3 regions of the Streptomyces sp. NPDC107500 genome follow, and region 3 is predicted to be linked to each of the others. Evidence: riboswitches for the same ligand, from Rfam matches in the RefSeq annotation. Region 3 holds a riboswitch; each other region holds the start of a gene.
The links. Region 3 has a riboswitch for cobalamin ahead of ACZ67M_RS27635 (ABC transporter substrate-binding protein). Riboswitches for the same ligand answer to the same signal wherever they lie in the genome.
Positions count from the first base shown of each region.

Region 1: another riboswitch for cobalamin. It lies ahead of ACZ67M_RS10390 (energy-coupling factor ABC transporter permease); the one in region 3 lies ahead of ACZ67M_RS27635 (ABC transporter substrate-binding protein).
Region 2: another riboswitch for cobalamin. It lies ahead of ACZ67M_RS12545 (ribonucleoside-diphosphate reductase subunit alpha); the one in region 3 lies ahead of ACZ67M_RS27635 (ABC transporter substrate-binding protein).

Region 1 covers NZ_JBVJPF010000002.1:975,556-985,896, forward strand. Annotated here, with positions in the region: gene ACZ67M_RS10360 (nucleotide pyrophosphohydrolase) at 1-56, opposite strand, end outside; gene ACZ67M_RS10365 (AAA family ATPase) at 53-1,207, opposite strand; gene ACZ67M_RS10370 (cell division protein SepF) at 1,303-1,695, opposite strand; gene ACZ67M_RS10375 (DUF7144 family membrane protein) at 1,792-2,253, opposite strand; gene ACZ67M_RS10380 (chloride channel protein) at 2,527-3,822, shown strand; gene ACZ67M_RS10385 (potassium channel family protein) at 3,819-4,364, shown strand; cobalamin riboswitch at 4,446-4,631, shown strand; gene ACZ67M_RS10390 (energy-coupling factor ABC transporter permease) at 4,662-5,369, shown strand; gene ACZ67M_RS10395 (energy-coupling factor ABC transporter substrate-binding protein) at 5,366-5,704, shown strand; gene cbiQ (cobalt ECF transporter T component CbiQ) at 5,705-6,454, shown strand; gene ACZ67M_RS10405 (ATP-binding cassette domain-containing protein) at 6,451-7,299, shown strand; gene ACZ67M_RS10410 (MFS transporter) at 7,328-8,950, opposite strand; gene ACZ67M_RS10415 (TetR/AcrR family transcriptional regulator) at 9,077-9,724, shown strand; gene ACZ67M_RS10420 (TetR/AcrR family transcriptional regulator) at 9,875-10,341, opposite strand, start outside.
Region 2 covers NZ_JBVJPF010000003.1:202,501-212,841, reverse strand. Annotated here, with positions in the region: gene cyc1 (epi-isozizaene synthase) at 1-172, shown strand, start outside; gene ACZ67M_RS12565 (bifunctional albaflavenone monooxygenase/terpene synthase) at 169-1,545, shown strand; gene ACZ67M_RS12560 (GlxA family transcriptional regulator) at 1,549-2,517, opposite strand; gene ACZ67M_RS12555 (hypothetical protein) at 2,610-2,855, shown strand; gene ACZ67M_RS12550 (ribonucleotide-diphosphate reductase subunit beta) at 2,768-3,781, opposite strand; gene ACZ67M_RS12545 (ribonucleoside-diphosphate reductase subunit alpha) at 3,781-6,168, opposite strand; cobalamin riboswitch at 6,293-6,436, opposite strand; gene ACZ67M_RS12540 (GNAT family N-acetyltransferase) at 6,501-7,007, opposite strand; gene mctP (monocarboxylate uptake permease MctP) at 7,117-8,727, opposite strand; gene ACZ67M_RS12530 (DUF3311 domain-containing protein) at 8,724-8,981, opposite strand; gene ACZ67M_RS12525 (GntR family transcriptional regulator) at 9,129-9,893, opposite strand.
Region 3 covers NZ_JBVJPF010000007.1:240,655-250,995, reverse strand. Annotated here, with positions in the region: gene ACZ67M_RS27640 (FecCD family ABC transporter permease) at 1-670, opposite strand, end outside; gene ACZ67M_RS27635 (ABC transporter substrate-binding protein) at 667-1,701, opposite strand; cobalamin riboswitch at 1,731-1,909, opposite strand; cobalamin riboswitch at 2,034-2,158, shown strand; gene ACZ67M_RS27630 ((2Fe-2S) ferredoxin domain-containing protein) at 2,221-2,616, shown strand; gene ACZ67M_RS27625 ((2Fe-2S)-binding protein) at 2,641-3,330, shown strand; gene ACZ67M_RS27620 (SpoIIE family protein phosphatase) at 3,341-5,989, opposite strand; gene ACZ67M_RS27615 (GNAT family N-acetyltransferase) at 6,062-6,634, opposite strand; gene cbiE (precorrin-6y C5,15-methyltransferase (decarboxylating) subunit CbiE) at 6,914-8,173, shown strand; gene cobM (precorrin-4 C(11)-methyltransferase) at 8,170-8,919, shown strand; gene ACZ67M_RS27600 (glyoxalase superfamily protein) at 8,909-9,283, shown strand; gene ACZ67M_RS27595 (cobalt-precorrin-5B (C(1))-methyltransferase) at 9,299-10,341, opposite strand, start outside.

The sequences.
Region 1 (10,341 bases), on a different contig from region 3:
GCGAACTCGGCGAGCCTGCGCTGGAGTACGGCGAGGTCCTGGGGGTGATCGGTCACGGGTCCAGGTGTACCACCGTGACGCCGTCCGCCCCCGCCGCCCACGAGGCGTCGGCGACCGCCCCGACGAGGCGGATGTGGCCGCGGTCGCACATCCGCGCCGCCAGCCGCAGGAGTTCGGCGCGCTGGCGCACGTCCAGGCCGCGGTCGAAGCCGTCGGCGAGGACGGTGAGCGTCTGAAGGGCGGCGGGGACCTCGCCGGCCGGGTCGACCTCCAGCACCCCGGGTCCGGTGAACAGCACCAGCGCGAGGGCGAGGTAGCGCAGTTCGCCGTAGCCGAGCCGGGCCAGGCCGGTGCGCACCCCGTCGCCCCGGTCCAGCAGGGCGCGGACCACGCCCCCGACGGCGAGTTCGGCCAGTACGTCCGTGACGGGGCCCGCGCAGCCGGTGCGGACCGCGGCGACGAACTGCGCGTGCCGCCGGCCGCATTCGGTGCGGGTGCGCCACAGCACGTCGGCGAGGTTGTCGCAGCCGCCCAGCAGGCGTCCGGAGCCGGTCGGCACGGGCTCCCGCATCCGGCCGGGCCTGGGGTCGCAGGCGAAGACGGAGCGCAGCGCGACCACCATCTGCTCGGCGGCCGCCAGCACCCTGCGCTGTCCGTCCGTCTTGCCGGCCACCCGCAGCGGCAGCAGCGGGGTGCCGAGCCGGTCGTCGGGCAGTGGCGCGCGGGTCACCGGCGCCGAACCGGCCGTGTGCCAGGCGGCCTGCACGGCACGCCGGCCGGGGTCGCGCAGGGCCGTCTCCAGCAGCACGACGCCGTCCGCCGACAGCCGCTCCCCCACGACGCGCAGTTCGGGCTCCGCCTGCACGGCGACGTCCAGGTGGACCGGGCCCTCGGCGCCGTCGGCCGTGCAGCCGATGCGGAAGCCCCGGCGCCGCTGGGCGTCGGGCCGGGCCCGTTCGGGCACGCAGGCGACGGGGTCGGGGAACACGGCGCCGAGTTCCGCCCCGCCGCCGAGCCGGGCCAGGGCGTCGTAGGCCCTGAGCGCGGTGGTCTTGCCGCAGCCGCTGGGCCCGGCGAGCAGGGTGAGCGGCCCGAGCCGCAGCACCGCGCGCCGGTGCCCGGCGAAGGCGGAAAGCCGCAGCTCCGTGACGCGGGGGCGGCCGGGGAGCGGTGCGACGGACGCCGCCGACGCGAATGACGCTGCCATATGCGGACCGTAGGACTCCGGCGCAGGGCGAACCGTTTTGCCCCCGGTGCGTTCCTACGATCGGGGGACGGCGCCGTCAGAACGGGACGGCGCCGTCACACCCCGGGGACCCCGACGGCGTCCTCCATCAGTCCGTTGACCTCGGTCCCCGCCGGGCTCAGCAGGAAGACGTTGCGGTCGACCCGGTGCATCCCGCTGGCCAGTCCGAAGACGACGCCGGTGCTGAAGTCGAGGACCCGCTTGGCGACATCGCCCTCGGCGCCGGTCAGGTCCAGCAGGACGGGGATGCCCGCCATCAGCGTCTCGGCGACCTCGCGCGCGTCCGCGAACACGTTGACCCACAGCACCACGAAGCGGCGGCGCCGCTCGGTCGCGGCCTCGGGCATCGCCCGGTGACCGACCGCCGAGGGCCAGGCGTCGCGTCCGCGCAAAGGAACGACCTGGGCGAGCCCCTCCCACTGCTCATCGGTGACGTCGTGGCTGTTCACCGGCTCCCCCGCATTCCACTCGCCGTTATTGCGTGCACCAGCCAATTCTTACGTCAAGTCACCCGTTCGGCCCAACTGCGACACGGTCCGCGGGGCTCATACCCGCGACGTGGCGTCCTGACGGCCGGCCAGGGCCCAGATGACGAACACGTCGATCGCCATCACGATCACCGACCAGACGGGCGCGTACGGCAGGAACAGGAACTGGGCGACCAGGCTCAGCGAGGCGATGACGATGCCCGCGACCCGCGCCCAGGCCATGTCCTTCAACAGGCCGTACCCGGTGACGAGGACGAGGGCGCCGAGGACGACGTGGACGACGCCCCACCCGGTGAGGCTCATCTCGTAGACGTACGTGCCGATGCGGGCGTACACGTCGTCCTCGGCGATGGCCGCGATGCCCTGGAGGACGGCGAGGGCTCCGTTCAGCACCAGCAGAACGCCCGCGAAGACGACGCCGCCGGCCGCCCAGCCGCCGGACCGCCCGTCCGAGCGCCGGGACCAGGTGCCGTCGCCTTGAGACGGGCGTCCGGGAGTGGGTTCGGCGTGCTGGCTCATGAGCGCGGTCCTTTCTGCGTGTCCCCCGTACGGGCCTCGGCCCGCCGGCCCTGCACGGCGCCGCCGGGTCGTTCCGAGCCTGCGGGGCGCCGGGCCCACCGGCCACGCGGGTCCGCCGTACGGGTGAACGGCTCGCCTACGTGCGCATGCGGCCGTGCGCCCCCTCGCGTTAACTGAGCCGCACCCGCGGGAGCGGACGAAGGAGGGCACGTGACGAGTCGGCCGGCGCCGGCGAACGCCGTCCCGGGCCGGGCCGAGCAGTCGCTGCGGCAGATGCTGCTGAGCCCCGGCTACCGGCGGCTGTTGCTGCTGTGCGTGCTGCTGGGGGTGCCGATCGCGCTGGCCTGCTTCTTCTTCGTCGGCCTCCAGCACCAGTTGCAGCACTGGGTGTGGACCTCGCTGCCCGAGGCGGCCGGTTACGACACCCCGCCCTGGTGGTGGCCGCTGCCCGCGCTGGTGCTGGCCGGGCTGATCCTCGCGCCGATCGTGACCCGGATGCCGGGCGCGGGCGGGCATCTGCCGGTGAACGGCCTGGGCGGGCCGCCCGTCGGACCCAAGGCGCTGCCGGGCGCGGTCCTGGCCGCGCTGGCGACGCTGCCCCTCGGTGTGGTGCTGGGTCCCGAGGCCCCGCTCATGGCGGTCGGCAGCGGACTCGCGCTGCTGGCGGTGCGGCGGCGGGCGGGAGCGGGCGGCGACCAGCGGGCCGGGGCGATCCTCGCGACGGCCGGCTCCACCGCCGCCATCTCCACCATCCTCGGCGGTCCGGTGGCCGCGGCCGTCCTGCTCATCGAGGGCGCGGGGCTGGCCGGGGCGCAGATGGTGGTCCTGCTGCTGCCCTGTCTGCTGGCCAGCGCCACCGGCTCGCTGGTCTTCACCGGCTTCGGTCAGTGGACCGGACTGAAGATCGGCGCGCTCGCCCTGCCCGACCTGCCGCCGGCCGCCAACCCGGACGCGGGCGACTTCCTGTGGGGCATCCCGACGGCGGCGCTGATCGCCGTACTGATCACGCTGGCCCGTGAGCTGGGGCACCGCACCGTCTCGTGGACGCGCCGGCACACGGCCGTGCGCACGGTCGCCTGCGCCACCGCGGTCGGGGTGTGCGTCGCCGCGTACGCGCTGATCACCGGCCGCTCCCCGGCCGAGGCGGCACTCTCCGGGCAGGCCGCGCTCGCCCAGCTCGCGGCCGACCCGCACGCCTGGCCGGTGGGCGCGCTGATCGCCCTGGTCGCGTGCAAGGGGCTGGCCTGGGGCATCGCGCTGGGCAGCCTGCGCGGCGGTCCGATCTTCCCGTCCGTGCTGCTGGGCACGGCGACGGCGATGGCCTGTTCCGGGCTGCCCGGCTTCGGCGTGACCCCCGCGCTCGCCCTCGGCATCGCCGCCGCGGCGGCCGCCGTGACGGGGCTGCCGCTGTCCAGCGCGGTCCTCGCGGTACTGCTGACGGGCGGGGACGCGTACGACCAGATGCCGCTGATCGTCACCGCGTCGGTGGTCTCCTTCGTCGTCTCCCAGCTCGTGCGCCGGACGGAACCGGAGGCGGCCCACGCCCCGACGACGGGAACGACCGGGTGACGGAGCGCCGCACCGTACGGACCCGTTCCGCCTGGCGCGCCGCCCGGCCCTGGGCCGTACGCGTCTGCGTCGCGGTGGCCGTGGTGGTGGCCTACTTCCTGCTCCCCCTCGACCATCTGGGGCCGCACCGGCCGGTGCTGAGCTGGGTGCTGTGCGCTCTGCTGCTGGCCGTCGTGGCCGCGCTGCTGCTCCGGCAGATCCACCACGTCCTCGTGGACCGGCCCGAGACCAAGCCCGGCATGGTCATCACCCTGCTCATCATCCTGTCCGTGCACATCTTCTCGGCCACGTACTACGCCCTGGCCAAGGAGCCGGGCGAGTTCACCGGCCTGCACACCCGTGTCGACGCGCTCTACTTCACGGTGGTCACCCTCGCCACGGTCGGGTACGGGGACATCACGCCCAGCGGGCAGTCCGCCCGGATCGTGACGATGCTCCAGATCGCCTACAGCTTCGTCTTCCTCACCGCCGCCGCGACCGCGCTCAGCACGCGGGCGCGCGCGATGGTGGTGCGGCGCACGGAACGGGACCGGACCGGCTGAGGGCGACGTCTCCGCAGCCCAGGGCCGGTCGTCCGGATACCCGCCGGCCGGGGCCCGCTTGTCACCGCACCGGTGGGAGCACTACTGTCGCCACGCCTTGGTGAACGGGAAATCCGGTGTGATGCCGGTGCGGCCCTCGCCACTGTGAATCGGGAAGTCCGGCTCCGGCCCCTCGTGGGCAGCCACTGGATCCTTGTGATCCGGGAAGGCGTTGCCCGGACTGCGTTACCCGTCAGCCAGGAGACCGGCCAAGGCGCGTCGTCCATCCACGAGGTGCTGGAGAGGGTCTGCTGAGCCATGCACATAGCCGAGGGCTTTCTGCCACCGGCGCACGCGATCGCCTGGGGTGTCGCGTCCGCGCCGTTCGTCGTCCACGGAGTCCGGTCACTCACCCGTGAGGTCAGGGAGCACCCGGAGAGCACGCTGCTCCTCGGCGCCTCCGGTGCCTTCACGTTCGTCCTGTCGGCCCTGAAACTGCCCTCCGTCACCGGGAGCTGCTCCCATCCGACCGGCACCGGTCTGGGCGCCATCCTCTTCCGGCCGCCGATCATGGCGGTACTGGGCACCATCACCCTGCTCTTCCAGGCGCTGCTGCTCGCCCACGGCGGGCTGACCACGCTGGGCGCCAACGTCTTCTCGATGGCGATCGTCGGTCCCTGGGCCGGGTACGGCGTCTACCGGCTGCTGCGCCGTTACGACGTGCCGCTGATGGTCGCCGTGTTCTTCGCCGCCTTCGTCGCCGACCTGTCCACCTACTGCGTGACCAGCGTGCAGCTGGCGCTGGCCTTCCCGGACCCGAGCAGCGGATTCACCGGCGCCCTCGGCAAGTTCGGTTCCATCTTCGCCGTCACGCAGATCCCGCTCGCGGTCAGCGAGGGCCTGCTCACGGTGATCGTGATGCGGCTGCTGGTGCAGTCCAGCAAGGGCGAACTGACCCGGCTGGGCGTACTGCTGACCCGGTCCGGCAAGACCCCGTCCGACGAGCAGGAGGCGGTGGCCCGATGACCCGCAACGCGAAGATCAACGCCCTGCTGCTGCTCGCCGTGGCCGCGCTCGCGGTGCTGCCGCTGGTGCTGGGGCTCGGCGACCACAAGGAGGAGCCGTTCGCCGGCGCGGACGCGGAGGCGGAGACGGCGATCACGGAGATCGAGCCGGACTACGAGCCGTGGTTCTCGCCGCTGTACGAACCGCCGTCCGGGGAGATCGAGTCGGCGCTGTTCGCGGTGCAGGCCGCGCTCGGCGCGGGCGTGCTGGCGTACTACTTCGGTGTGCGCCGAGGCCGGCGGCAGGGCGAGGAGCGCGCGGCGGCGGCACTGCGGGACACCCCCGAAGGGGACTGAGTGCTGCCGATCGACGCGGCGGCCCACAGCAGCCGGTGGCGCCGCCGCCACCCCGTGGACAAGGCCGTGCTCGGTCTCGGCCTGACCGTGCTCGCGATCTCGCTGCCGCCCTGGCCGGGCGCGGCGCTGGTGCTGGTGACGGCGCTTGCGGTGCTGCTCGGCCCGGCGGGGGTGCCCGGACGGCGGCTGTGGCGGGCGTACCGGGTGCCGTTGGGCTTCTGTGTGACGGGCGCGCTGCCGCTGCTCGTCCAGGTCGGGGGCGCGGACGGGTTTCTGACGGTGGCGCAGGGCGGGCCGGTGCGCGCCGGTGAGCTGCTGCTGCGGACCTCGGCGGCCTCGCTCGGGGTGCTGCTGTTCGCGTTCACCACGCCGATGTCGGACCTGCTGCCCCGGCTGGTGCGGGCGGGGGTGCCCGCGCCGGTCGTGGACGTGGCGCTGGTGACGTACCGGATGAGTTTCCTGCTGCTGGACTCGGTGCGCCGCATCCGGGAGGCGCAGGCGGCGCGGCTCGGGCACACCACCCGGGCCGCGACCTGGCGTTCGCTGGGCGGGCTCGGCGCCACGGCCTTCGTGCGGGCCTTCGACCGGGCGGCGCGGCTCCAGTCCGGGCTCGCGGGCCGCGGCTACGACGGCACCCTGCGGGTCCTGGTGCCCGAGGCCCGCGTCTCCGTGGCCTTCACGGCGGCGAGCGGCGCGCTGCTGGCGGCACTGGCCGCCCTCACCCTCGTACTGGAAGGGCCGTTGTCGTGAAGGGAACGAGCGAGGCCACGGCTCAGGCGCTGGTCGCCCTGCGGGGTGCGGCCTTCGCCTACGAGGAGGGCCCGGACGTGCTGGCCGGGCTGGACTTCTCGGTGCGCGAGGGTCGGGCGCTGGCGATCCTCGGCCGCAACGGCAGCGGCAAGACCACGCTGATGCGGCTGCTGAGCGGCGGACTGAGGCCGCGTGCGGGGACGTTGACGCTCGGCGGGAAGCCGGTGGCGTACGACCGCAAGGGGCTGACCCGGCTGCGGACCACGGTGCAGTTGGTGGTGCAGGACCCGGACGACCAGCTCTTCGCGGCGTCGGTGGGGCAGGACGTGTCCTTCGGTCCGTTGAACCTGGGCCTGCCGGACGCGGAGGTCCGGTCCCGGGTCGACGAGGCGCTCGCCGCGCTGGACATCGGGGCGCTGGCCGACCGGCCGACCCATCTGCTGTCCTACGGGCAGCGCAAGCGGACGGCGATCGCGGGGGCGGTCGCGATGCGGCCCCGGGTGCTGATCCTGGACGAGCCGACCGCCGGGCTCGATCCGGACGGCCAGGAGCGGCTGCTCGCCACGCTGGACCGGCTCCGCGCGGGCGGCACCACGGTGGTGATGGCCACTCATGACGTCGACCTCGCCCTGCGCTGGTCGGACGATGCCGCGCTGCTCACCCCGGACGGTGTGCGCACCGGTCCGACGGCCGCGACGCTGGCCCGCACGGATCTGCTGCGGCAGGCGGGGCTGCGGTTGCCGTGGGGCGTCGCGGCGGCCGGACTGCTGCGGGCGCGGGGCCTGTTGCCGGAGTCGGGGGCCGGACCGCGCACTCCGGAGGAGCTGGCCGCCCTGGCCGACTGACGCGTGCGCCGGCCGGGGCGGCCCTGGTTCACCGCGCGGAGTCGGTGTGCTCCGGTTCGGGGTTGGCAGCCGTCGGCTCGCCCTCGGGGCGGTCCTCGGCGCCGCCGCGGCGGCGGCCCGGCAGGACGGCGAGGACGATCAGCGTGCCGGCGGCCATGATGATGCCGCCGACGAGGCTGGTCGACGAGACGCCGTGAGCGAAGGCCCGGTCGACGGCGTCGGTGAGGGCCCGCGCCTGCTCGGGGCCGGCGGCCGGGTCGGTGGCGAGACGCTGGGCGACGGCGAGTCCGCCGCCCACGGAGTCCTGGGCGGTGTTCAGCGCGGCGGCCGGCAGGCGGTCGCCCACCAGGCTCGCCAGTTCGTCGCGGTAGGCGGTGCCGAGGAGGGAGCCGAGGACGGCGATGCCCAGCGAGCCGCCGAGTTCGAGCGCGGTGTCGTTGGCGCCGCCGCCGACGCCCAGTTCGTCCTCCGGGAAGGTGCCCATGATGGTGTCGGTGGCCGGGGAGACGCTGAGGCCGATCGCGAGGCCGAGGAGCAGCATCGGGGCGAGGAAGTCGGCGTAGGTGGAGTCCTGGTCGATCAGGACCAGCAGGAAGACACCGGCCGTGCCGATCGCCATGCCGGAGCCGACCATGGCCTTCACGCCCAGCTTCGGGGTGAGCCGCCCGGTCACCGCGGCGCCGACGAACACGGCGCCGGCCAGCGGCAGCAGCCGTACGCCCGTCTCCAGCGCGCCGTAGCCGAGGACGAACTGGAGGAACTGCGTGGCGTAGTAGATGGCGCCGTAGGTGCCGAAGAAGAAGAACAGCACGGCCAGCATCGAGCCGCTGAAGGGCCGCAGCAGGAACCGGCGCACGTCCAGCATGGGGTGCGGATGGCGCAGCTCCCAGGCGACGAAGGCCGGCAGGCCGACGCCCGCCACGACGGCGGCGGTGACCGGGCCGGCACCCCAGCCGAAGTGCGGGCCCTCGATGGTCGCGTAGACCAGGGAACCGACGGAGACGATGGAGAGCAGACCGCCCACGTAGTCGATCCGGCCCATGCCGGCCGCCTTGGACGGCGGCACGAGGAGCAGCGCGCCGACGACGGCGAGGACCGCGATGGGGACGTTGACCAGGAAGGTCGAACCCCAGGCGTGGTCCTCCAGGAGCCAGCCGGCGACCAGCGGGCCGACCGCGATGGCGAGTCCGGAGGTGGCGGTCCAGGCGGTGATGGCGCGGGTCCGCTCGCCCTTGGGGAAGACCGCGACCAGCAGCGACAGGGTGGCCGGCATGACGACGGCGGCACCCACGCCCATGACCGCGCGGGCCGCGATGACGAGCCCCGTCTCCTCGACCAGGCTGCCCATCACCGAGCCGCCCGCGAAGATCACCAGTCCGGTGATCAGGGCGCCGCGGCGGCTGTACTTGTCGCCGATCGCGCCGAGCACCAGCATCAGCGCGGCGTACGGGACGGTGTAGCCGTCGATGACCCACTGCAGGTCGCTGCTGCTCAGGCCCAGGTCGGCGGTCATGTCCGGCGCGGCCACGATCAGGGACGTGTTGGCCATGACGACGATCAGCAGGCTCAGACACAGCACGAGGAGGGCCCACCAGCGCCGTGGGTAGGGCCCGTTCATCTTCTCGACGGGGGTGGTGGCCAGTAGGGGCATGGAGGGCTCCGGGAAAACGCGGGCAAGTTAATTGCCCATCGATGTGCAGACAAACGTCAGCGTAGTTTGTTGCACAGTGGTGTGCAAATATGACTGCTCCATGAGGCCGAGGAGGCGGGAGGCGGCATGCGAAGGGGACGCGGCGCGAGCAGCGGAAGCGGTGGGACGAGCACCCGGGCCCGGATCCTGGGTGCGGCCGAGCGGCTGCTGGTCCGCGATCCCGACAGCAGCCTCGCGGAGGTCGCCGCGGCGGCCGGCGTGGCGCGCCGCACCGTCTACGGCCACTTCACCGGCCGGGACGCGCTGGTCGAAGGGCTGGTCGAGGAGGCCGCGCGGGCGGTACGGCATGCCCTCGCCGGACCGGACGCGCCCACCCCGGAGGACGACCCCACGACCGCGCTGGCCCGTTTCGTCCGCGCGCTCTGGCCGGTCGGCGACCGCTACGGCACGCTCATCGCACTCGCCCGCCGCCGGGGACTCGACCCCGATCCGGTGCGCGCCGTCCTCGGCCCCGCCCGTGACACGGTCACCGCGATCATCGTCCGCGGACAGCGGGCGGGCGCCTTCCACACCGGCGTTCCGGCGGGGGTGCTGGGGGCTGCCCTGGAGGCACACCTGCTGGCACTGCTGGGCTGCGCGCGGTCGGGAACCTGGGAGGACGACGGCACGGGGGCGGCGGTGGCCGCGCTGGTGGCGGCGGGGGTGGAGAGCGGGACCGCGACGGAGACGGCGCAAGCCGGACGCCTCTCCGTGGGACCGGGGCGCGACCGATGACCCGATCGACACGGGAGCGGCCGGCGATCCGCGCGCCGGGGAGGATCTCGGCGGGCGCAGACGGTGGCCTACGCGCCGGAGGCGGACTCTGCGGACTCGGGCCGATGACCTCCCACGGCGGAGGCGGACCCGGCGGGCGCAGGCGGTGGCCTACGCGTCGGAGGCGGGCTCCTCCGGTACCGGTGCCGGGTCGGCCTCCGCGACCACCGTGTGCGCGCGGCGCTGGGGCACGCCCGCCGCGATGAGCGTGGCGACGGCGGCCCGGGTGCCGTCGTCCTCCAGGGCCCCGGTGTTGACCTGCTCCAGGAGGGCGACGGTCATCGCCTCCAGCCCGGCGCTCAGCACGGCCGGCGGCAGATGCGCGGGGAAGACGCCGTCCCGCTGGCCGCGCTCCAGGATGGCGGTGACCTCGGCACGGGCCGGGGCGAGGATCTCGGCGACGCGCTCCACGCCCAGGTCGTGCCGGGCCAGCGCGAGGAGCATCCGGTAGCGGTCGCCCACGGGCCACATCAGCAGCACGAAGTGCGCGAGCGCCCGGTCGGCCGGTTCACCGGGCCCGACCCGCTCCGCCCCGGCGGCCATCGCGCCGCGCAGCACCTCGGACGCCTCCTCGGCGA
Region 2 (10,341 bases), on a different contig from region 3:
CGTACGCGGAAAGGAACTGAGCGGCGCCGTGCGGACCAACGTCGGCAATATGCGGAACTGGTTCAGTTCCGTCTACTGGTTCCATCACGAGTCCGGCCGGTACATGGTCGACAGCTGGGACGACCGGTCCACACCCCCGTACGTCAACAACGAAGCGGCAGGTGAGAAATGACCGTCGAGTCCGTCAACCCCGAGACCCGCGCGGAAGCGGCGCCGGAGCTGCGCGAGCCGCCCTTCGCGGGCGGCGGCGTACCCGTGCTCGGCCACGGCTGGCGGCTGGCCCGCGACCCGCTGGCCTACATGTCCCAGCTGCGCGACCACGGCGACATCGTGCGCATCAGGCTGGGCCCGAAGACCGTCTACGCGGTCACCGCCCCCGAACTCACCGGCGCCCTCGCGCTGAGCCCCGACTACCACATAGCCGGTCCGCTGTGGGAGTCGCTGGAGGGACTGCTCGGCAAGGAGGGCGTGGCGACCGCCAACGGCCCACTCCACCGGCGCCAGCGGCGCACCATCCAGCCGGCCTTCAAGCTCGACGCGATCCCCGCGTACGGGCCGATCATGGAGGAGGAGGCGCACGCGCTCACCGAGCGCTGGCGGGCGGGCCAGACCGTCGACGCGACCTCCGAGTCCTTCCGGGTGGCGGTGCGCGTCGCGGCCCGCTGCCTGCTGCGCGGGCAGTACATGGACGAGCGCGCCGAGCGGCTGTGCGTCGCGCTCGCCACCGTCTTCCGGGGCATGTACCGGCGCATGGTCGTCCCGCTCGGACCGCTCTACCGGCTGCCCCTTCCGGCCAACCGCAAATTCAACAGCGCGTTGGCCGATCTGCATCTGCTGGTGGACGAGATCATCACCGAGCGCCGCGCATCCGGTCAAAAGCCGGACGATTTGCTCACGGCATTGCTGGAGGCGAAGGACGACAATGGCGAACCGATCGGGGAACAGGAGATCCACGACCAGGTCGTCGCGATACTCACCCCGGGCAGTGAAACCATCGCCTCCACGATCATGTGGTTGCTACAGGCACTTGCCGACCACCCGGAACATGCCGACCGCATACGCGACGAAGTCGAAGCGGTGACCGGCGGACGCCCCGTGGCATTCGGGGACGTTCGCAAGCTCACGCACACCGGCAATGTCATCCTGGAAGCCATGCGTTTGCGCCCGGCCGTATGGGTATTGACCCGCCGCTCGGTGGCCGAGACCGAACTCGGTGGCTATCGCATTCCGGCCGGTTCGGACATCATCTACAGTCCGTACGCAATCCAGCGCGATGCGAAGTCGTACGCCGACAACCTGGAGTTCGACCCGGACCGCTGGCTTCCGGAGCGGGCGCGGAATGTGCCGAAATACGCCATGAAGCCGTTCAGTGTGGGCAATCGCAAGTGCCCCAGCGACCACTTCTCCATGGCGCAGCTGACGCTGATCACGGCCGCGCTCGCCACGAAGTACCGCTTCGAGCAGGTGGCCGGCTCGAACGACGCCGTGCGGGTCGGCATCACCCTGCGCCCGCACGACCTGCTGGTCAGGCCGGTGGCCCGGTGACGCTCAGGCGGCGGCCTCCGGGCCCCGGAAGGTGCGCCGGTAGGCGTGCGGGGTGGTGTCCAGGGCCCTGACGAACTGGTGCCTGAGGGCCGCCGCCGTACCGAAGCCGGTGCGCCAGGCGATCGTGTCCATCGTCTCGTCCGTCGCCTCGAGGAGACGCTGGGCCAGCAGCACGCGCTGGCGCAGGATCCAGCGGTAGGGAGTCGTGCCCGTCTCCTGCTGGAAGCGGCGGGCGAAGGTGCGTGGGGACATGTGCGCCCGCGCCGCGAGCTGCTCGACGGTGACCTCCTCGTCGAGGTGCTGCTCCATCCAGGCCAGCACCTCGCCGACGGTGTCGCAGGAGGAGCGCGGCAGCGGGCGTTCGATGTACTGCGCCTGTCCGCCGTCCCGGTGCGGCGGCACCACCATGCGCCGGGCGATCCGGTTGGCGACCTCGGGACCCTGCTCCTTGCGCACGATGTGCAGGCAGGCGTCGATCCCGGCGGCGGTGCCGGCGGAGGTGATCACCGGGTCCTCGTCGACGTAGAGCACGTCGGGCGCGACGACGGCCCGCGGGTACTGGCGGCTCAGCTCGGCCGCGTGGTGCCAGTGCACCGCGCACCGCCGTCCGTCCAGCAGCCCGGCGGCGCCCAGCACGAAGACCCCGGAGCACACGCTCAGGACGCGCGCGCCCCGGTCCACCGCCTCCCGCAGGGCGTCGAGGAGGTCGGGCGGGTACTCCCGGCGCACGAAGTCGCTCCCGGCCGGCACGGCGATCAGGTCCGCCTCGGCCAGCCGGTCGAGACCGTACGGCGTGGAGACGGTCAGTCCGCCGACATGGGTGCCGAGCGAGGGGCCCTCCGCGGAGACCACCGCGAAGTCGTACCCCGGCAGCCCCTCGTCGCTCCGGTCGATGCCGAAGACCTCGCAGACCACGCCGAGTTCGAAGGGATGTACACCGTCGAGCAGGACGGCGGCCACGTTTTCGAGCATGGTCCCAGTGTGCATCGGGAGTGGCAGGAAATCGAGGCCCTACGGCAGTCCTGCCACTCCCGGTAAGGAGTATCCGGCGCGACAGTGGTGTCATGAACGGAAACCAGATCGAAGCCCTGATCGGAATGCTCGTGACCTTCGGACTCCTGGTCCTCATGGTCCTCCCCTCGGTGATCGGCATCGTGCGCGAGAGGCGCGTCGACCGTCAGATCAGGGAGGCCCAGGAGGGGAGGAGGGGAGAGGAGGTGCCTCAGAAGTCCTCGTCCAGGTCGACGGTGCCCTCCACCGCCACCTGGTACGCCGAGGGACGCCGCTCGAAGAAGTTGGTCAGCTCCTGAACGCCCTGAAGCTCCATGAAGGAGAAGGGGTTCTCCGAGCCGTACACGGGGGCGAAGCCGAGGCGCGTCAGGCGCTGGTCGGCGACGCACTCCAGGTACTCCCGCATCGAGTCGGTGTTCATGCCCGGGAGGCCGTCACCGCACAGGTCGCGCGCGAACTGCAGCTCGGCCTCGACGGCCTCCCGCAGCATGTCGGTGACCTGCTGCTCGAGCCGCTCGTCGAACAGCTCCGGCTCCTCCTTGCGCACGGTGTCGACCACGTCGAAGGCGAAGGACATGTGCATCGTCTCGTCCCGGAACACCCAGTTGGTTCCGGTGGCCAGGCCGTGCAGCAGACCCCGGCTGCGGAACCAGTAGACGTACGCGAAGGCGCCGTAGAAGAACAGGCCCTCGATGCAGGCGGCGAAGCAGATGAGGTTCAGCAGGAAACGGCGCCGGTCGGCCTGGTTCTCCAGGCGGTCGATCGACTCGACCGAGTCCATCCACCTGAAGCAGAACTCGGCCTTCTCGCGGATGGACGGGATGTTCTCCACGGCCGCGAAGGCGGCGTTGCGGTCCTCCGGGTCGGGCAGGTAGGTGTCCAGCAGCGTCAGATAGAACTGGACGTGGACGGCCTCCTCGAAGAGCTGCCGCGACAGGTACAGGCGCGCCTCGGGGGAGTTGATGTGCTTGTAGAGGGTCAGCACCAGGTTGTTCGCCACGATCGAGTCGCCGGTGGCGAAGAAGGCCACCAGGCGGCCGATCAGGTGCTGCTCCTCGGGGCTGAGCTTCGCGAGGTCGGCGACGTCCGAATGGAGGTCGACCTCCTCGACGTGCCAGGTGTTCTTGATGGCGTCCCGGTAGCGCTCGTAGAAGTCGGGGTAGCGCATGGGGCGCAGCGTCAGTTCGAAGCCCGGGTCGAGCAGGTTCTTCGTGTTCTCGGACATTACTGGCAGGCCTCGCAGGACTCGGGGTTTTCAAGGGAGCAGGCGACCGCTTCGGGATCCGGGGTCACCTGGGCGGGGACACTGGCCCGGCCGGCGGCGCGGGCGATCCGGGTCGCCGGGCGCGAACGCAGGTAGTACGTGGTCTTCAGGCCCTGCTTCCAGGCGTACGCGTACATCGAGGAGAGCTTCCCGATGGTCGGCGTCTCCAGGAACAGGTTCAGCGACTGGGCCTGGTCGAGGTACGGGGTGCGGGCGGCGGCCATGTCGATCAGGCCGCGCTGCGGGATCTCCCAGGCGGTGCGGTACAGCGCGCGGACGTCCGCGGGGATCCAGGTGAACTCCTGCACCGAGCCGTTGGCCTCGCGCAGCGCTTCGCGGGTGCGGGCGTCCCACACGCCGAGCCGCTTGAGGTCGTTCACCAGGTAGGAGTTGACCTGGAGGAACTCGCCGGACAGCGTCTCGCGCTTGAACAGGTTGGACACCTGCGGCTCGATGCACTCGTAGACGCCCGCGATGGAGGCGATGGTGGCGGTCGGCGCGATGGCGAGCAGCAGGGAGTTGCGCAGGCCGGTGGTGGCCATGCGCTCGCGCAGCGCCGCCCAGCGCTCCGGCCAGGTGGTCTCGACGCCGTAGTGGTCGGGGTGCAGCACGCCCCGCGCGGTACGGGTCTTCTCCCAGGCCGGCAGCGGGCCGTTGCGCTCGGCGAGGTCGGTGGACGTCTCGTACGCGGCGAGCATGATCCGCTCGGCGACGCGGGTGGAGAGGGCCTTCGCCTCGGGCGAGTCGAAGGGCAGGCGCAGCTGGAAGAAGACGTCCTGGAGGCCCATCGCGCCCAGGCCCACCGGGCGCCAGCGGGAGTTGGAGCGGCCCGCCTGCTCGGTCGGGTAGAAGTTGATGTCGACGACCCGGTCCAGGAAGGTGACGGCGGTGCGGACGGTGGCGTCCAGCCGCTCCCAGTCGATGTCGCCCTTCGCCACGTCGACGAAGGCGCCGAGGTTGACCGAGCCCAGGTTGCAGACCGCGGTCTCGCCGTCGTCCGTGACCTCCAGGATCTCCGTGCAGAGGTTGGAGGAGTGGATGACGTTGCCCGGCTCGGCCGTCTGGTTGGCGGTGCGGTTGGCGGTGTCCTTGAAGGTCATCCAGCCGTTGCCGGTCTGCGCGAGGGTGCGCATCATGCGGCCGTACAGCTCGCGGGCGGGCAGGGTCCTGCGGGCGAGCCCGGCTGCCTCGGCGGCGCGGTAGGCGGCGTCGAACTCCGCGCCGTACAGGTCGGTCAGCTCGGGCACGTCGGCGGGCGAGAACAGCGACCACTGGCCGTCGGCGTCCACGCGGCGCATGAACTCGTCCGGGATCCAGTGCGCCAGGTTCAGGTTGTGGGTGCGTCGGGCGTCCTCGCCGGTGTTGTCCCGCAGCTCCAGGAACTCCTCGATGTCCGCGTGCCAGGTCTCCAGGTAGACCGCCGCCGCGCCCTTGCGCCGGCCGCCCTGGTTCACGGCCGCCACCGAGGCGTCCAGCGTCTTCAGGAACGGGACGATGCCGTTGGAGTGCCCGTTGGTGCCGCGGATCAGGGAGCCGCGGGAGCGGACGCGGGAGTAGGCGATGCCGATGCCGCCGGCGTGCTTGGAGAGCCGGGCGACCTGGTGGAGGCGGTCGTAGAGGGAGTCCAGCTCGTCCTTGGGGGAGTCCAGGAGGTAGCAGGACGACATCTGGGCGTGCCGGGTGCCCGAGTTGAACAGGGTGGGGGAGGAGGGCAGGTAGTCGAGGCGGCTCATCAGGCCGTAGAGCGCGGTGACCTCGTCCACGGAGCGTGAGGTGTCGTCCTCGGCGAGGCCGGCGGCGACCCGCAGCATGAAGTGCTGGGGCGTCTCGACGACCTTGCGGGTGATCGGGTGCCGCAGCAGGTAGCGGCTGTGCAGGGTGCGCAGTCCGAAGTAGCCGAAGCGGTCGTCGGCGGCCCGGTCGATCGTCGCGTCCAGCCGGTCCGCGTGCTGCCGCACGAACTCGGCGGTGCGGTCGGCGATCAGGCCCTCGCGGTGGCCGGTGGCGACCGACTCGGTGAAGGACGTGACGCCCTGGGAGGCGGCCTCCGCGCGGATGGAGATGGTCAGCAGCCGGGCGGCGAGGCGGGAGTAGACCGGGTCCTCGGAGATGAGACCGGCCGCCGCCTCCGTGGCCAGCTCGCGCAGCTCGGCCTCGTCCGCGTGGGCGGACCGGCCGCGCAGCGCGGCGGCGGCGACCCGGCCGGGGTCGGCGTCGGGGAGGTCGGCGGTCAGCTCGGTCAGGGTCCGCAGCAGGGCGGCACCGGGTCCGTCGGACTCCTCGGTCACCGGCATCGCTGAAGTCGTCACCGGGGTCGCTGCGGCCGGATCGGCTGGCGCGATGGTCACGTGGGGGCACTCCCTCGCTCGGCACGGGGCCTGGCGGAGGGCAGGAGGCAGCACACGAGCGCACGCGGCGTCGCGTCCACCGGCCCACTCCACGAGGCCCGGACGTCATGGCACCCGGGCCGGGAGGCCGGGCGCACCGTCGGCAGGTCCTCGGACTGGACACGCGGGCACGGACGCCCGGGGGCGTACGGATGCACGCATGTACACCGTTGCGGGACAGTTCCGGATTCGCACCGGATTCCCCTGCGGCGACAGCGAGCACGAGCATACATCTTGTGCCGGGCTCCGCCAGCACCCCCAGATGTTGTGTCCGTGAGCGTGTCGGAGCGGTGTCAGAGCGTCAGTTCGTAGGCGAGCAGAGTGAGGTCGTCCAGCTCCGGCAGGGGGTTCCAGTCGCGGTCCGGGGAACGCGTGAAACCCAGGCGCGCGTAGATGCGGTGGGCGCTGTGCATGGTGCGCTGGGTGGACAGCACGACCCGCGCGCAGCCCGGCACGGACCGGGCGCGGTCGACGCAGGCCCGCACCAGTGCCTCGCCGGCGCCGCGTCCGCGCGCCTCGCGGGCGACGGCGAGCATGCGTATCTCGGCCTCGCCGGGCCGGGCGATGTCCGCCATCGGGCCGCCGCTGGGCACGAAGGTGACGCCGCCGAGTACCCCGCCGTCGGCCGCGGCGACCAGCACCTCGGCGGCGGCCGCCCGCTTGGCCACGGCGCGCAGCTCGTGGAGGTAGGCGTCGTCCCCGCCGAAGTCGAGGAGGCCGTCGCGCAGGTAGGCCTGTGCGGTGATCTCGCCGAGGGTGTCGTACTCCTCGGCCGTCGCCCGCCGGATCACGAAGTCCATGTCCCCGAGTGTGCCCGACGGGTACGACAGCGGGCCGCCGGATTTCTCCGGCGGCCCGCTGAGGAAGAAGACCTTCACCAGGACCTCTGGGAAGGCCTCTACGAAGGACCTAGTGCGAGGTGCCCGCCGTGGCCGGCGGCAGTTCGACCTCGACGCCCGGGTCGCCCGCGTCCGCCGTGTAGTCGCTCGGCTTGGTCTCGTCGACGCCGTCGGGCGCCTTGACCGCCCGCAGGACGAAGGTCAGGACCACGGTGACCAGGATGTTCAGCACGAAGGCGGTGAGACCGATGTAGCCGATCTCGCCGATGCCGGGGATCTCGTCGGAGGAGCCGCCGAAGTGCTTCTGCGTCGGCGAGGCCACACCGTACGCGGCGACCGTGCCGTAGACCATGCCGACCGCCCAGCCGCCGAGCAGCGCCCAGCGGTGGAACCAGCGGGTGAACAGGCCGCCCACCAGGGCAGGGAAGGTCTGGAGGATCCAGATGCCGCCGAGCAGCTGGAAGTTGATCGCGACCGTCTTGTCCATGCCGAGGACGAAGACCAGCGCGCCCACCTTCACCAGCAACGACACCAGCTTGGAGACCTTGGTCTCCTGGGCCGGGGTGGCGTCCGGCTTGATGAAGTCCTTGTAGATGTTGCGGGTGAAGAGGTTCGCCGCCGCGATCGACATGATCGCCGCCGGCACCAGCGCGCCGATGCCGATGGCCGCGAAGGCCACGCCCGCGAACCAGTCCGGGAACATGTTCTCGAACAGCTGCGGGATCGCCAGCTGCCCGTTCTCCACCTTGACGCCCGCCGCGATCGCCATGAAGCCCAGCAGCGCGAGCAGACCCAGCATCAGCGAGTACAGCGGCAGGATCGTGGTGTTGCGCCGGATCACCTCACGGCTGCGCGAGGACAGCGTCGCGGTGATCGAGTGCGGGTACATGAAGAGCGCCAGGGCCGAGCCGAGCGCCAGCGTGGCGTACGTCCACTGCCCGCCGTGGTTGGGCACCAGGCCGCCGTTGCCCGACGCGGTGAACTTGTCGTTCGCCGCGGCGAAGATGTCGTCGAAGCCGCCCAGCTTGATCGGGATGTAGATGATCGCCACCGCGATCACGATGTAGATCAGCGTGTCCTTGACGAACGCGATCAGCGCGGGCGCGCGCAGCCCCGACGAGTAGGTGTACGCCGCCAGCACGCCGAACGCGATCAGCAGCGGCAGGTCCTTGATGAACCAGTTGGTGTCCTCGCCGCCGCCGACGCCCATCACGTCGAGCACGGCCTGGATGCCGACCAGCTGGAGCGCGATGTACGGCATCGTCGCGAGGATGCCGGTGACGGCGACCGCCAGCGACAGCCCCTTCGAGCCGAACCGTCCGCGCACGAAGTCCGAGGTCGTCACGTAACCGTGCTTGTGCGAGACCGACCACAGGCGCGGCAGGAAGGTGAAGATCAGCGGGTAAACGAGGATCGTGTACGGCACCGCGAAGAAGCCGGCCGCGCCCGCCGCGTAGATCGCCGCCGGGACGGCCACGAAGGTGTACGCGGTGTACAGGTCGCCGCCCAGCAGGAACCAGGTGACCCAGGTGCCGAACGACCGGCCGCCGAGGCCCCACTCGTCGAGGCTGTGCTCGTTCGCGGCCCGGCGCCAGCGGGCGGCCAGGAAGCCCATGGCGGTGACGAGGACGAAGAAGAAGATGAAGACGCCGAGCGCGACGCCGTTCACGCCGTCGTTCATTTGGCCCCGCCTTCCCGGCGGGCGCGCTGGTCACGCTGCCACAGCTGGTACGCGATCACCGTGAGCACGGTGGAGATGAGTACCCACGCCATTTGGTACCAGTAGAAGAACGGTATGCCGATGAAGGTCGGGTCCGTCTTCGCGAACGAGCCCACCCACAGCATGGCGACGAACGGTGCGACTAGGCAGAGGCCGATGACGACGCGCACAGGCGTCACCACCGGGCCTCTGCTCACTTCCGGGGCTTGTGACATGCGGTGGCTCCGTCCCCTCGCTGATCACCTCGTGCAGTGCGCACGAAATGTAGGTGACGGCGTCAGGACAGCGGAAGCCCTCGTCCGCATATCGGTCCTGAACTGCAACTTCGCAGCCGGGAGCGGCATGTTTTCGTCGGGTATGCGTCAGTCCTGCGGGCGCTTCAGGCGGGCCACGAACTTGTAGCGGTCGCCCCGGTAGACCGAACGCACCCACTCCACCGGCTGGCCGGTGCGGTCCAGGGAGTGCCGGGAGAGCATCAGCATCGGCAGGCCCACGTCGGTGCCGAGCAGGCCGGCCTCGCGCGGGGTGGCCAGCGAGGTCTCGATGGTCTCCTCGGCCTCGGCGAGATGGACGTCGTACACCTCGGCGAGCGCGGTGTAGAGGGACGTGTACTTCACCAGGGACCGGCGCAGGGCGGGGAAGCGCTTCGCCGAGAGGTGGGTGGTCTCGATGGCCATCGGCTCGGCGTTGGCCATGCGCAGCCGCTCGATGCGCAGCACCCGTCCGCCGGCCGTGATGTCCAGCAGCCCGGCGAGCCGGTCGTCGGCGGTGATGTAGCCGATGTCCAGCAGCTGCGAGGTGGGTTCGAGGCCCTGGGCCCGCATGTCCTCGGTGTAGGAGGTCAGTTGCAGCGCCTGCGACACCTTGGGCTTGGCGACGAAGGTGCCCTTGCCCTGGATGCGCTCCAGGCGGCCCTCCACCACCAGCTCCTGGAGGGCCTGGCGCACGGTGGTGCGAGAGGTGTCGAACTCGGCGGCCAGGGTGCGCTCCGGCGGGACCGGCGTGCCCGGTGTCTGTGTCCGGGTCATGTCGAGCAGATGCTTCTTCAGACGGTAGTACTTGGGCACGCGCGCGGTACGGACGGTCGCCCCACCCTCGTTCTCCGCACTGCTGACGTCGGTGCTCATGCTCTGCCTTCCCGGCTCCGGGTGCCGAAGTGACCGGCATTCCTGTCGGTCACGGCTCACATCGTGGCACGGCTTCGTGCCGGGATGGCCCCGCACGCTCCGTGATCCCTTCTGTATACCCCCGGGACCCCCCTTGGTCTAGTCCACAGCGGGGTCGGACGTCGCTGGTACGCGCGTTCGGCGCCGTACCGGCACGTCGTTCGGCGGGTGGTGGTACACCCGGTCCCGGTCCGCCCGATCTGGGGCTTGCGCAATGAAAGGTCCCTGCATATCTCGGTCGCATCACGGACGCGGGGAGCGTGGTTGAACACCCTTGACAGCCCTATTGGTCTGGGCCAAGCTCCCCGTACTGGTCTACACCATTGGTCCAGGTCCCGGCCCCATGGGCGGTCCGCGTCGACGAGCAACCGCGGGGAGGCAGGGGGGTTTTGTGGCATCCCTGAGGAGG
Region 3 (10,341 bases):
TCTGCCAGGTGACGCCGCCGAGACCGCCCAGGGTCCAGGCGAGCACCGCCCGGGCCTCGTTGCCGCGGTCGGTGGTGAGCAGCAGCAGGTCGAGGACGGCCGTGAGCACCGCCGCGACCGCCACCCCGGACAGGACCAGGCGCGTCGAGGTGATGCGCCCGCCGGTGCGGGCGGTGGCGTACACGAGCACCAGTGCGCCGAGGGCGCCGGCGAACGCGGCGGCGGACAGCGACAGGGGGCCGAGGAAGCCGACGCCGAAGACGATGACCGAGACCGCGCCGAGGGAGGCGCCGGAGGAGACGCCGAGCAGGTACGGCTCGGCGAGCGGGTTGCGGACCAGCGCCTGAAGGGCGGTGCCCACCATCGCGAGACCCGCACCGGTCACCGCTCCCAGCAGGACGCGCGGCGCCCGTACGTCGAGGACGATGGTCTCCCGCGCGCGGGACCAGTCCGGGTGGGTGAAGTCGGCGCCCAGGGCGTGCGTCACGATTCCCCACACCTGGCCGGGTGGCACCTGGACCGAGCCGATGGCCAGTCCGGCCGTCACGGACGCCAACAGCAGGGCCGCCAGCGCGAGTGACGTCCCCGCCATCGTCGTACGCCCCGCCCGGCGCGACCGGGCGGCCGAGGGATCCGGTTCGGCTACCGCCTTGGTGGCGGTGCCCGTCACCGGAAGCTCTCGCGGTGCAGTCCGCGGGCGAGGTCACCGACCGCGTACGCCGACCGGATGCCGACCAGGGTCGCGGTCAGCGGCAGGACGACGAACCGCTTGTTCCTGACGGCGGGGACGTCGGCGAGGGCCGGCTGGGAGAGCAGGAACTTCTTCTTCTGCTCGACGCTGCCGGCTCCGGCGTAGTCGTAGATCGCGATGACCTCGGGCCTGCGCTCGACGACCTGTTCCCAGGAGACGTCGCCGAACACCTCGTCGAGGTCGCCGAAGACGTTCTTGCCGCCGGCCAGCCGGATCAGGTCGGTGCCCAGGCCCTTGCCGCCCGCGGTGAAGGCGCTCTTGTCGCCGCTGTCGTAGACGAAGACCGGCACCTCCGGTTCGCCCTTCACCGCGGCGGACGCCTTGGCGACGCGGCTCTTCAGGTCCGCGATCAGCTTGTCGGCCCGGTCGGGGACGCCGAAGATGCTCGCGACGGTACGGATCTCGGCGTAGGTGTCCTTCATCGTCACCCTCTGCTTGCCGCAGTACTCGCGGTTGAGGTAGGTGTCGATGCCCGCGTCGGCGAAGGCCTTGCGGGAGCGGCCCTCGTTCTCGGCGAAGGCGCTGCCGTAGCCGCCGTAGACCAAGTCGGGCTCGGTGTCGAGGATCTTCTCGAACGACGGTTCCCGCTCGGCGAGTTCGGGTATCGCCTCGTAGTCCTTCCGCAGCTCCGGCAGGACGGCCGAGTCGGGGAAGGCGGTGCCGGCCATGCGGTCCTTCAGACCGAGCGCGAGCATCAGCTCCGCGGGGTGCTGATGGATGGTGACCACCCGGGACGGCGGCTTGTCGTACGTCGTCCTCACACCGCAGTTGTCGATGGTGACGGGGAATCCCGCGGGGGACGACGCCGATGCCGAACCGTCGTGGCCGGAGTCGTCGGCGCCGCCGGACGAGCCGCATCCGGCGGTCACCAGGGCCGCCGACAGGGCGAGCGCCGCGGCCGTGCCGCGCAGGCTCCGGCGGCGTCGGGCAGGGGAGAACAGGGCTGACACGTAAGCCTCCTGGGGAGTCCGCGCTCCTCGGATCGGGCCCGCGACAGGTCAGTGTCCTGACTCCCGGGCCTTCGGCCCCCGGCTGCCCGGCCGGTGGGCGCGGGGCAGGTCGAGGGCGTGACGCCCGGTCACAGTGGCGGGACCGTGCCGGATTCGCACCGGCTTCCTGTCTCCCGTCGCGGCTATGACCTGGCGATATTACGTTCCTTTGGGCAGGGCGCAAAGCGCGGGTGTTCAGCGGGCACGCGGTGCCCGTGCGCGGAGCGGGGCCCCGCTGACAGCTCCGGGGCCGGGATGCGAGGATGCCCGGAGCAATTGGGCGACGGCGGCCCGAGGAAGCCGGTGTGAATCCGGCGCGGTCCCGCCACTGTGATCGGCGAGCGAGCCCCCACACGACCACTGCCCGTACCGGGTGGGAAGGGGTGGGGCGAGCGACGACCCGAGAGCCAGGAGACTCACGCGGTCGCCTCCTCGACGGACCACCGGGGCGGATCTCCCCGGGGAGAGGGACGATGCCGTATGCCCGCCCACACCGGCCCGGCCGGAGCGACGCCCGGCGCACCCGCGGACCCGACGCCCGCCCGCGTCGTCGTCTGCCGGGACTGCTGCTGCGGCACCCCCAAGATCATCGGCGTCGATCACGCGGCGCAGACGGCGCGTCTGCGGGCCCTGGTGCCCGTGCGGGTGTCGGACTGCCTCGACGTGTGCGAACAGGCCAACGTGATCGTCGTCCAGCCCTCCGCGGCGGGCCGCGCCGCCGGCGCCCGTCCGGTCTGGCTGGGACTGGTCAACGACCCCGACGCCACCGAGGACATCGCCGACTGGGTCCGCGCCGGCGGCCCCGGTGTCGCACCGCGGCCCGACATCCTCGACCTGTACGCCATCACGCCCCCGCGCCGCGGCCCGGCCGCCTGACTCGGCGCTCACGAGGAGCGACCGGTGTCCCGAAACGTTCAGGCCTCACCCGCCGATGTCACCGCCGCCCTGCACGACGTGGCCGCCCTCGGGGGCTTCTTCGTCCTGCGCGTCGGCGGTGCGGATGCGGGCTGGCATCCGGTCGGCCACTCCTACGCGCGGGGTTTCACCGACCTCGCCGAGGCCGTCGCGCACCGCCACCGGGCGCCCGAAGCGCGGATTGGCGTGTCCATCGCCCACCTGGGTCACGCGGCACGCCTCTGGTCGCCCGCCCTGGCCTGCGTACTCCTGCACGGCATCGTCCTCGACCTGAGCCGGCTGGAGCGGGCCGACGACGGCCCGGCCCTGCGCATGCCCCGTCCCGCCGGCCTGCGCGGCAGGACGGCACGTCCGTCCGCCGCCCTCGCGGTGTACCGGCAGGTGACGGCCCACCTGGAAGCGCTGGCCGAAGGGCTCCGCGTCAAGGTCGCGCCACGGCTGCTGGACGGCAACGCCGCCTCGGCGCTCGTCGAGGCGGCCCGCGCGCTGCTGGCGGCGCACCCCGCGCTGCGCGAGCCGCTCACCGGCCTCACCACGGAGCTGCTGAACACCGGACGGCTCGTGGGCACTGGAGAGATCACCGGACCGGATCTCACGTTCCGGCGCCGTAGTTGCTGTCTCTACTACCGCGCGCCGAACGGCTCGAAGTGCGGCGACTGCTGCCTGGCGGACTGAGGGGGGGCGGTCAGGGGCCGTCCGGGTCGAGGGCGTTCAGGGACTGTTCGGTCCAGATGACCTTGCCCTGCGCGTGGTACCGGGTGCCCCAGCGCGTGGCGCACTGGGCGACGAGGAACAGGCCGCGGCCTCCCTCGTCGGTGGTGGCGGCCATGCGCAGGTGGGGTGCCGTGCTGCTGCCGTCGGAGACCTCGCAGATCAGGCTGCGGTCCAACAGCAGCCGGACGCGCACCGGTTCGGCCGCGTGCCGGATGGCGTTGGTGACCAGCTCGCTGAGGATCAGCTCGGTGGTGAACGCCGTCTCCTCGAGGCCCCACTCGGCGAGCCGGCGCGTCGCGTCGGCCCGGACGCCGGCGACGGCCGCGGGGTCGCGCGGCACGTGCCACTCGGCGACCCGGTCGGCGGGGAAGGCCCGGGTCCGGGCCACCAGGAGGACGATGTCGTCGTCGGGGCGGTCGGGGAGCAGCGCGTCCAGCAGCACGGCACAGGTCTCGTCCGGCGTCCGGTCCGCACCGGCGAGCCGCCCGCGGAGCTGGTCGAGGCCCGCCTCGATGTCCCGGCCCCGGCCCGTCACCAGCCCGTTGGTGAACAGGACTAGCCGGCTGCCCTCGGGGAGCCGGAACTCGGCCGGGGTGAAGGGCAGGCCGCCGAGGCCCAGCGGAGGGCCGGGCGGCAGCTCGGGGAAGTCCACGCTGCCGTCCGGGCGGACGACGGCCGGCGGCGGATGCCCGGCGCGGGCCATGGTGCAGTCACCGGAGACCGGGTCGTACACGGCGTAGAGACAGGTGGCACCGACGATGTCCGAACCGCTGCTCGTCTCGGCGCGGTCCCGGTCGAGGCCGGTCACCAGTTCGTCGAGGTGGCCGAGGAGTTCGTCGGGAGCCATGTCCAGACCGGCGAAGTTCTGCACGGCGGTCCGCAGCCGGCCCATGGTGGCCGCGGCGTGCAGGCCGTGACCGGCGACATCGCCCACCACGAGGGCGATCCGCGCGCCGGACAGCGGGATCACGTCGAACCAGTCGCCGCCCACGCCCGCCTGCGCCGGCAGGTAGCGGTAGGCGATGTCGACGGCGTTCTGCACCGGCAGTCCGTGCGGCAGCAGGCTGCGCTGGAGAGCCACCGCGACGGTGTGCTCGCGGTGGTAGCGCCTCGCGTTGTCGATGGCGACCGCGGCCCGCGACGCCAGTTCCTCGGTGATGGACAGGTCCTCCCGGGTGAACGGCTCGGAGCCCGCACCGCGCCAGAAGTTGGCCACGCCGAGCGCGACGCCCCGGGCGCGCAGGGGAACGGAGATCAGTGAGTGGATGCCGTAGGCCAGGACCCTGGGCGCGCGGTCGGGATCCTGTAGCTGCCAGCCGGCCTGCGCGCTCAGGTCCGCGACGAGAACGGCGTGTCCGGAGGCGAGGCCCGTCGTCGCGGGAGTACCGGGGCGAATGGTCATCGCCTCGCCGACCGGGATCAGCGGTGCGTCGTCGCGGACGCCGTGCAGGACCACGCGGTGCATGATCAGGTCGCCCGGGGCGGCCTCCTCGCCCCGCGTCACCGCTTCCAGCAGTTCGACGGTGACGAAGTCGGCGCACCGGGGCGTCGACGCCTCCGCCAGTTCCTCGGCGGTGCGCACCACGTCGAGTGTGGTGCCGATCCGGGCACTCGCGTCGTACAGGAGTTCCAGCCGCTTGTGGGCGCGCTCCGCCCTGCTCCGCTCCCGGTGCAACTCGGTCGTGTCCCTCAGCGTGGCCACGGATCCGGAGGCCGCGCCGTCCCGGTCCAACCGGCGCAGGCTGACCGCCAGGAGCCGGTCCCCGGCCGTGTGCATCTCGTCCGTGCGGGTGGCGCCCGAGGTGAGCAGCTCGACGATCCCCGGCTCCAGTCCGAGGCGGTCGAGGGGGAGCCCCTCGCACGTCTCGGGAAGGCCGAGGAGGCGCCGGGCCTCGTCGTTGGCGAGTACCAGACGGTCGCCGTCGACGATCAGCACACCCTCCCGAATGGTGTGCAGCACGGTGTCGTGGTGTTCGTACATGCGGGTGATCTCGACCGGTCCGAGACCGTGGGTCTGCCGCCGCAGCCGCCGGCTCACGAGGGCTCCGGCACCGAGGGCCAGCGCGAGGGAGGCGGCGCCCGCGATCAGCAGAGCGGGCAGTTGCCGGTTGGCCGACTCGTTGACGTTCGTGATCGTGATGCCCACGGCCACACCGCCCACCACGCGGCCGTCCGCGTCCCGCACGGGGGCGTCGGCGTTCACCGTCGGGCCCACCACCGTGTCGAACGTACGGGTGACCGACCCACCGCCGAGGACTTCCTCCAGCAGTCCGGGCGGGCCGGTGACGCGCTTGCCGATCAGTCCCGGGTCGGGGTGGGTCAGGCGGATGCCCTCGTCGTCGAAGACCACGACGTAGTCGACGTCGGAGGACTCGGCGACGGCCTCGGTACGGGGCTGGAGCACCGCCGTGGGGCCGGCCCCGGTGATGGCCGCCGCCGTGCCCGGGGCCCTGGCGAAGGACTCCGCGACGCCCAGGGCGGTGCGGCGGGCGTCGTCGGTGCTGTCGCGCTGCGCCTGGAACACAAGGAGCACCACCGCGGTGACGATGAGCAGCACCGCTGTGCCGACCTGCAGCAGAAAGACCTGGCCGGCGATGCTCCGCCGTGGCGAGCGGTCCATAGCGTCAGTTTTCATCACTCACGCATGTGCGACCAGTCAGGCGGCGCCTGGACCGACGTGTGGCCGGGTTGCTCAGAGGGGAAGCGGCGCCGAGAAACGGGCCGGATGGCGCGGGCCGAGGAGCACGACGATGCCCCGGCCGTCGGGGGAGGGGTGGGTCACCCGGGTCCAGCCCCGGCGGCGGTAGAAGGCGAGGGCCCGTCCGCCGCGGACCGACGTCAGCAGCCAGGCGCGTCCCCCGGGCGCGTCCTCGGTCACCGCGTCGAGCAGGCGGCCCGCGAGACCGGAGCCGCGGTCGGTTCGGCGGACGGCCAGTTCGTCGATCCCCCGGGCGCCGCACAGCCAGTCGGCGGTGCGGCCGGCGCCCAGGGCCGCGGCGGCCTGCGGGTGGCAGCGGTCGGTGGGGAAGGGCGCCGGGGTCGTCCACGCGGTGGCGAAACCGACGACCTCCCCGCCCCGCACGGCGGTCGCCGCGGTGAACCCGGGCCGGCCCACGTCCACCCGCAGCCGCGCCGCGAACCCCGTCGCCCTCTCCTCGTCCTCGTTCCAGGGCGGCGCGCAGAACGCGTCGACGTACACCGAACGGAGCGCTTCGGTGTGGGCGAGCACGCCGGGTCCGCGGTGGACACGGATGCCGGAGGTCATCGGGCGGTCACCGGCGGTGGAGGGGGAGGAGGGCGGCGCGAGGATCCCCCGCTCGCGCCGCCCGGTCGACGGCCGGCACCCGGCCGGCACGTATGGGGACGAGCACGGCACCCACCCCTTCCTGCGTTGAACAAGCTGTTGCGAACATTGTGCAATAAGAAGGGGCCGATGTGCACGGGTGATGTGCACCCGAGCGGCCCGGCGCAGGTGGGCGCCCCGTAGAGTGCCTCCTCGGCAGAGCGCGTCTGCCGCCTCTCCCGGACCCCGAGGTACTCAGCAGTGACCACCGCCCAGACCCCCGCACCGGCCGTCGTCGGGATCGGCGCCGACGGCTGGGAAGGGCTCGCGGACGCCGCGCGAGGGACCCTGCTCGACGCGGACGTCGTGATCGGCGGCGCACGCCAACTCGATCTGCTGCCCCCGGAGTGCACCGGGGAACGGGTCGCCTGGCCCTCCCCGCTGCGGCCCGCGGTCCCCGGCCTCCTCGCCGCGCACGCCGGCCGGCGCATCGCCGTCCTGGCCAGCGGCGACCCCATGTTCTACGGCATCGGCCGCGCCCTCACCGAAGAACTCGGGCCCGGCGCCGTGCGCGTCCTGCCGCACCCCTCGTCCGTCTCCCACGCCTGCGCCCGTCTCGGCTGGCCCCTGGAGGACGTCGAGGTCGTCACGCTCGTGGGACGGCCCGCGGCCCGCCTCGCCGCCGCCCTGCACGACGGCCGGCGCCTCCTCGTGCTCAGCGCGGACGCCACCACCCCGGACGAGGTCGCCGCCCTGCTCAGGGACCGCGGCTTCGGCCCGAGCCGGATGCGGGTGCTGGAACAGCTCGGCGGCGCGCGGGAGCGCACGACGACGCCGGCCACCGCCGAGGACTGGTCCCCGCCGCACCCTCCGGGCGACCCCCTCAACATCGTCGCCGTCGAGTGCCGCCGGGCCCCGGACGCCCTGCGCCTGGGCGCGGTGCCGGGCCTGCCGGACGCGGCCTACGAGCACGACGGGCAGCTCACCAAACGGCACATCCGGGCCGCCACCCTCGGCGCGCTGGCCCCCGCACCCGGCGAACTCCTGTGGGACGTCGGCGGCGGCTCCGGCTCGATCGCCGTCGAGTGGATGCGCACGCACCCCTCCTGCCGGGCGATCACCGTCGAACGGGACCCGGCCCGCGCCGAGCGCATCACCCGCAACGCCGAACGGCTCGGCGTGCCGGGCCTCCAAGTGGTCACCGGAGCCGCCCCCGAGGCGCTGGCCGGGCTGCCCCGGCCGGACGCGGTCTTCGTCGGCGGCGGCCTCACCGCCCCCGGACTGCTGGCCGCCTGCTGGGACGCGCTGCCGGACGGCGGCCGCATGGTGGCCAACACCGTGACGCTGGAATCCGAGGCGCTGCTCGCCGACGCCCACCGCCGCCACGGCGGCGAACTGGTCCGCCTGGCCGTGGCGCACGCCGTCCCCGTGGGCGGCTTCACCGGGTGGCGGCAGGCGATGCCGGTCACCCAGTGGACCGTGGAGAAGACCGTCGAACCATCCGCAGGAGCAGACACATGACCGTGTACTTCATCGGTGCCGGCCCCGGCGCCGCCGACCTGATCACGGTGCGCGGCGCCCGGACGCTCGCCGCCTGCCGGGTCTGCCTGTACGCGGGCAGCCTGGTGCCGCGCGAACTGCTCGCGGAGTGCCCCGCGGACGCGAGGCTGGTGGACACCGCGCAGCTCACCCTGGACGAGATCACGGCCGAACTGGTCCGCGCGCACGCGGAGGGCCACGACGTCGCCCGGCTGCACTCCGGGGACCCCTCCGTGTTCAGCGCGGTCGCGGAGCAGATGCGGCGGCTGGACGCGGCCGGGGTGCCGTACGAGGTGGTCCCGGGCGTTCCCGCCTTCGCCGCGGCGGCGGCCGCCCTGAAGCGGGAGCTGACCGTGCCGACGGTCGGGCAGACGGTCATCCTGACCCGCGTCGCCCAGCAGGCCACGGCCATGCCCGAGGGCGAGGACCTCGCCACCCTGGGCCGCAGCGGAGCGCTGATCGTGCTGCACCTCGCCGCCCGGTACGTGGACCGCGTGGTGGACGAGCTGCTGCCGCACTACGGCGCCGACTGCCCCGCCGCCGTCGTCGCGTACGCCTCCCGCCCCGACGAGCTGGTCCTGCGCGGCACGCTCGACGAGATCGCCGGGAAGGTGAAGGAGGCGGGGGTGCTGCGCACGGCCGTCATCATGGTCGGGCGGACGCTCGGCGCGGAGCAGTTCCGCGACAGCCACCTGTACTCGACGGAGCGGGACCGGCATGTCTGCTGAGTCCGCGGCACCCTCCGAAGAGGTCATCCCGGTCCTGCGGGTGCGCGACGCCGCCGCGGCGGTGCGCTGGTACGCCCGGCTGGGCTTCGTCCAGCAGTGGGAGCACCGCTTCGAACCGGGATTCCCCGTGTACACGGAGGTCGCCCGCGGGCGGGTCCGGCTCCATCTGTCGGAGCACGAGGGCGACGCGCGCCCGGACACCCTGGTGTACCTGCGAGTCGCCGGCCTCGACGCGGTCGCCGCCGAGTTCGGCGTCGTGCCCGAGGAGCAGCCCTGGGGACGTGAACTCGCCCTCCGGGACCCGGACGGCAACCGCCTGCGGGTCGGCCCGGTGCGGGACGCGACCGGCCACGCGGACGGGTAGCCCCCTGCCCCGCGTTCAGGCCACCCCGCTGCGGCCGACCACCGTCCCCGCGCGGTCGACGCAGATCACGTCGACCGCGACCGGCGCCCCGCGCAGCACGGCCAGCGCCTGGTCCCGGGCCGCCCTCGCGACCAGGTCGCCCAGCGGAACCCCGGCCGCCCGGCACAGCTGGAGGGCGGCGAGCCCGGTGTTGGCCGCCGCCACCTCGGCGGCCAGGGCCTCGTCGGCGCCGCCGCGCCGGGCGAGCCCGGCGAGGAAGCCCTTGTCGACCTGGGAGCGCCCGGAGTGCAGATCGAGGTGGCCGGCGGCGAGCTTGGAGAGCTTCGCGAAACCGCCGCACACCGTCAGGCGGTCCACGGGATGACGGCGCACGTACTTCAGTACCGCGCCCGCGAAGTCGCCCATGTCCAGCAGCGCGTCCTCGGGCAGCCCGTACTCCTCGACGACCGTCCGCTCCGAGGTGGAGCCGGTGCACCCCGCGACATGCGTACGCCCCGCCGCACGGGCCACGTCCACCCCGCGCCGGATCGAGTCGATCCACGCCGAGCACGAGTACGGCACGACGATTCCGGTGGTGCCCAGGACGGAGAGGCCGCCGAGGATGCCGAGCCGGGGGTTCCAGGTGGAGCGGGCGATCTCCTCGCCGTCGTCGACGGAGACGGTGACCTCGACGTCGCCGCCGGCGCCGTACCGCTCGGCGACGCGTGCGACGTGCTCGCGCATCATCTGCCGGGGCACGGGGTTGACGGCGGGTTCGCCGACCGGCAGCGGCAGGCCGGGGCGGGTGACCGTGCCCACGCCCGGCCCGGCGCGGAAGACGACTCCGGACCCGGCGGGCAGATGCCGCACCGTCGCCCGGACCAGCGCCCCGTGCGTGACGTCCGGATCGTCGCCCGCGTCCTTCACGATCCCCGCCATCGCACAGCCTTCCGTCAGCTCCTCGGCCGCGAGGGCGAAGGACGGCGTCTGGCCCCTGGGCAGCGTGATGGTCACCGGGTCGGGGAAGTCACCCGCCAGCAGCGCCGTGTACGCGGCGGTCGTCGCCGCCGTCGCGCAGG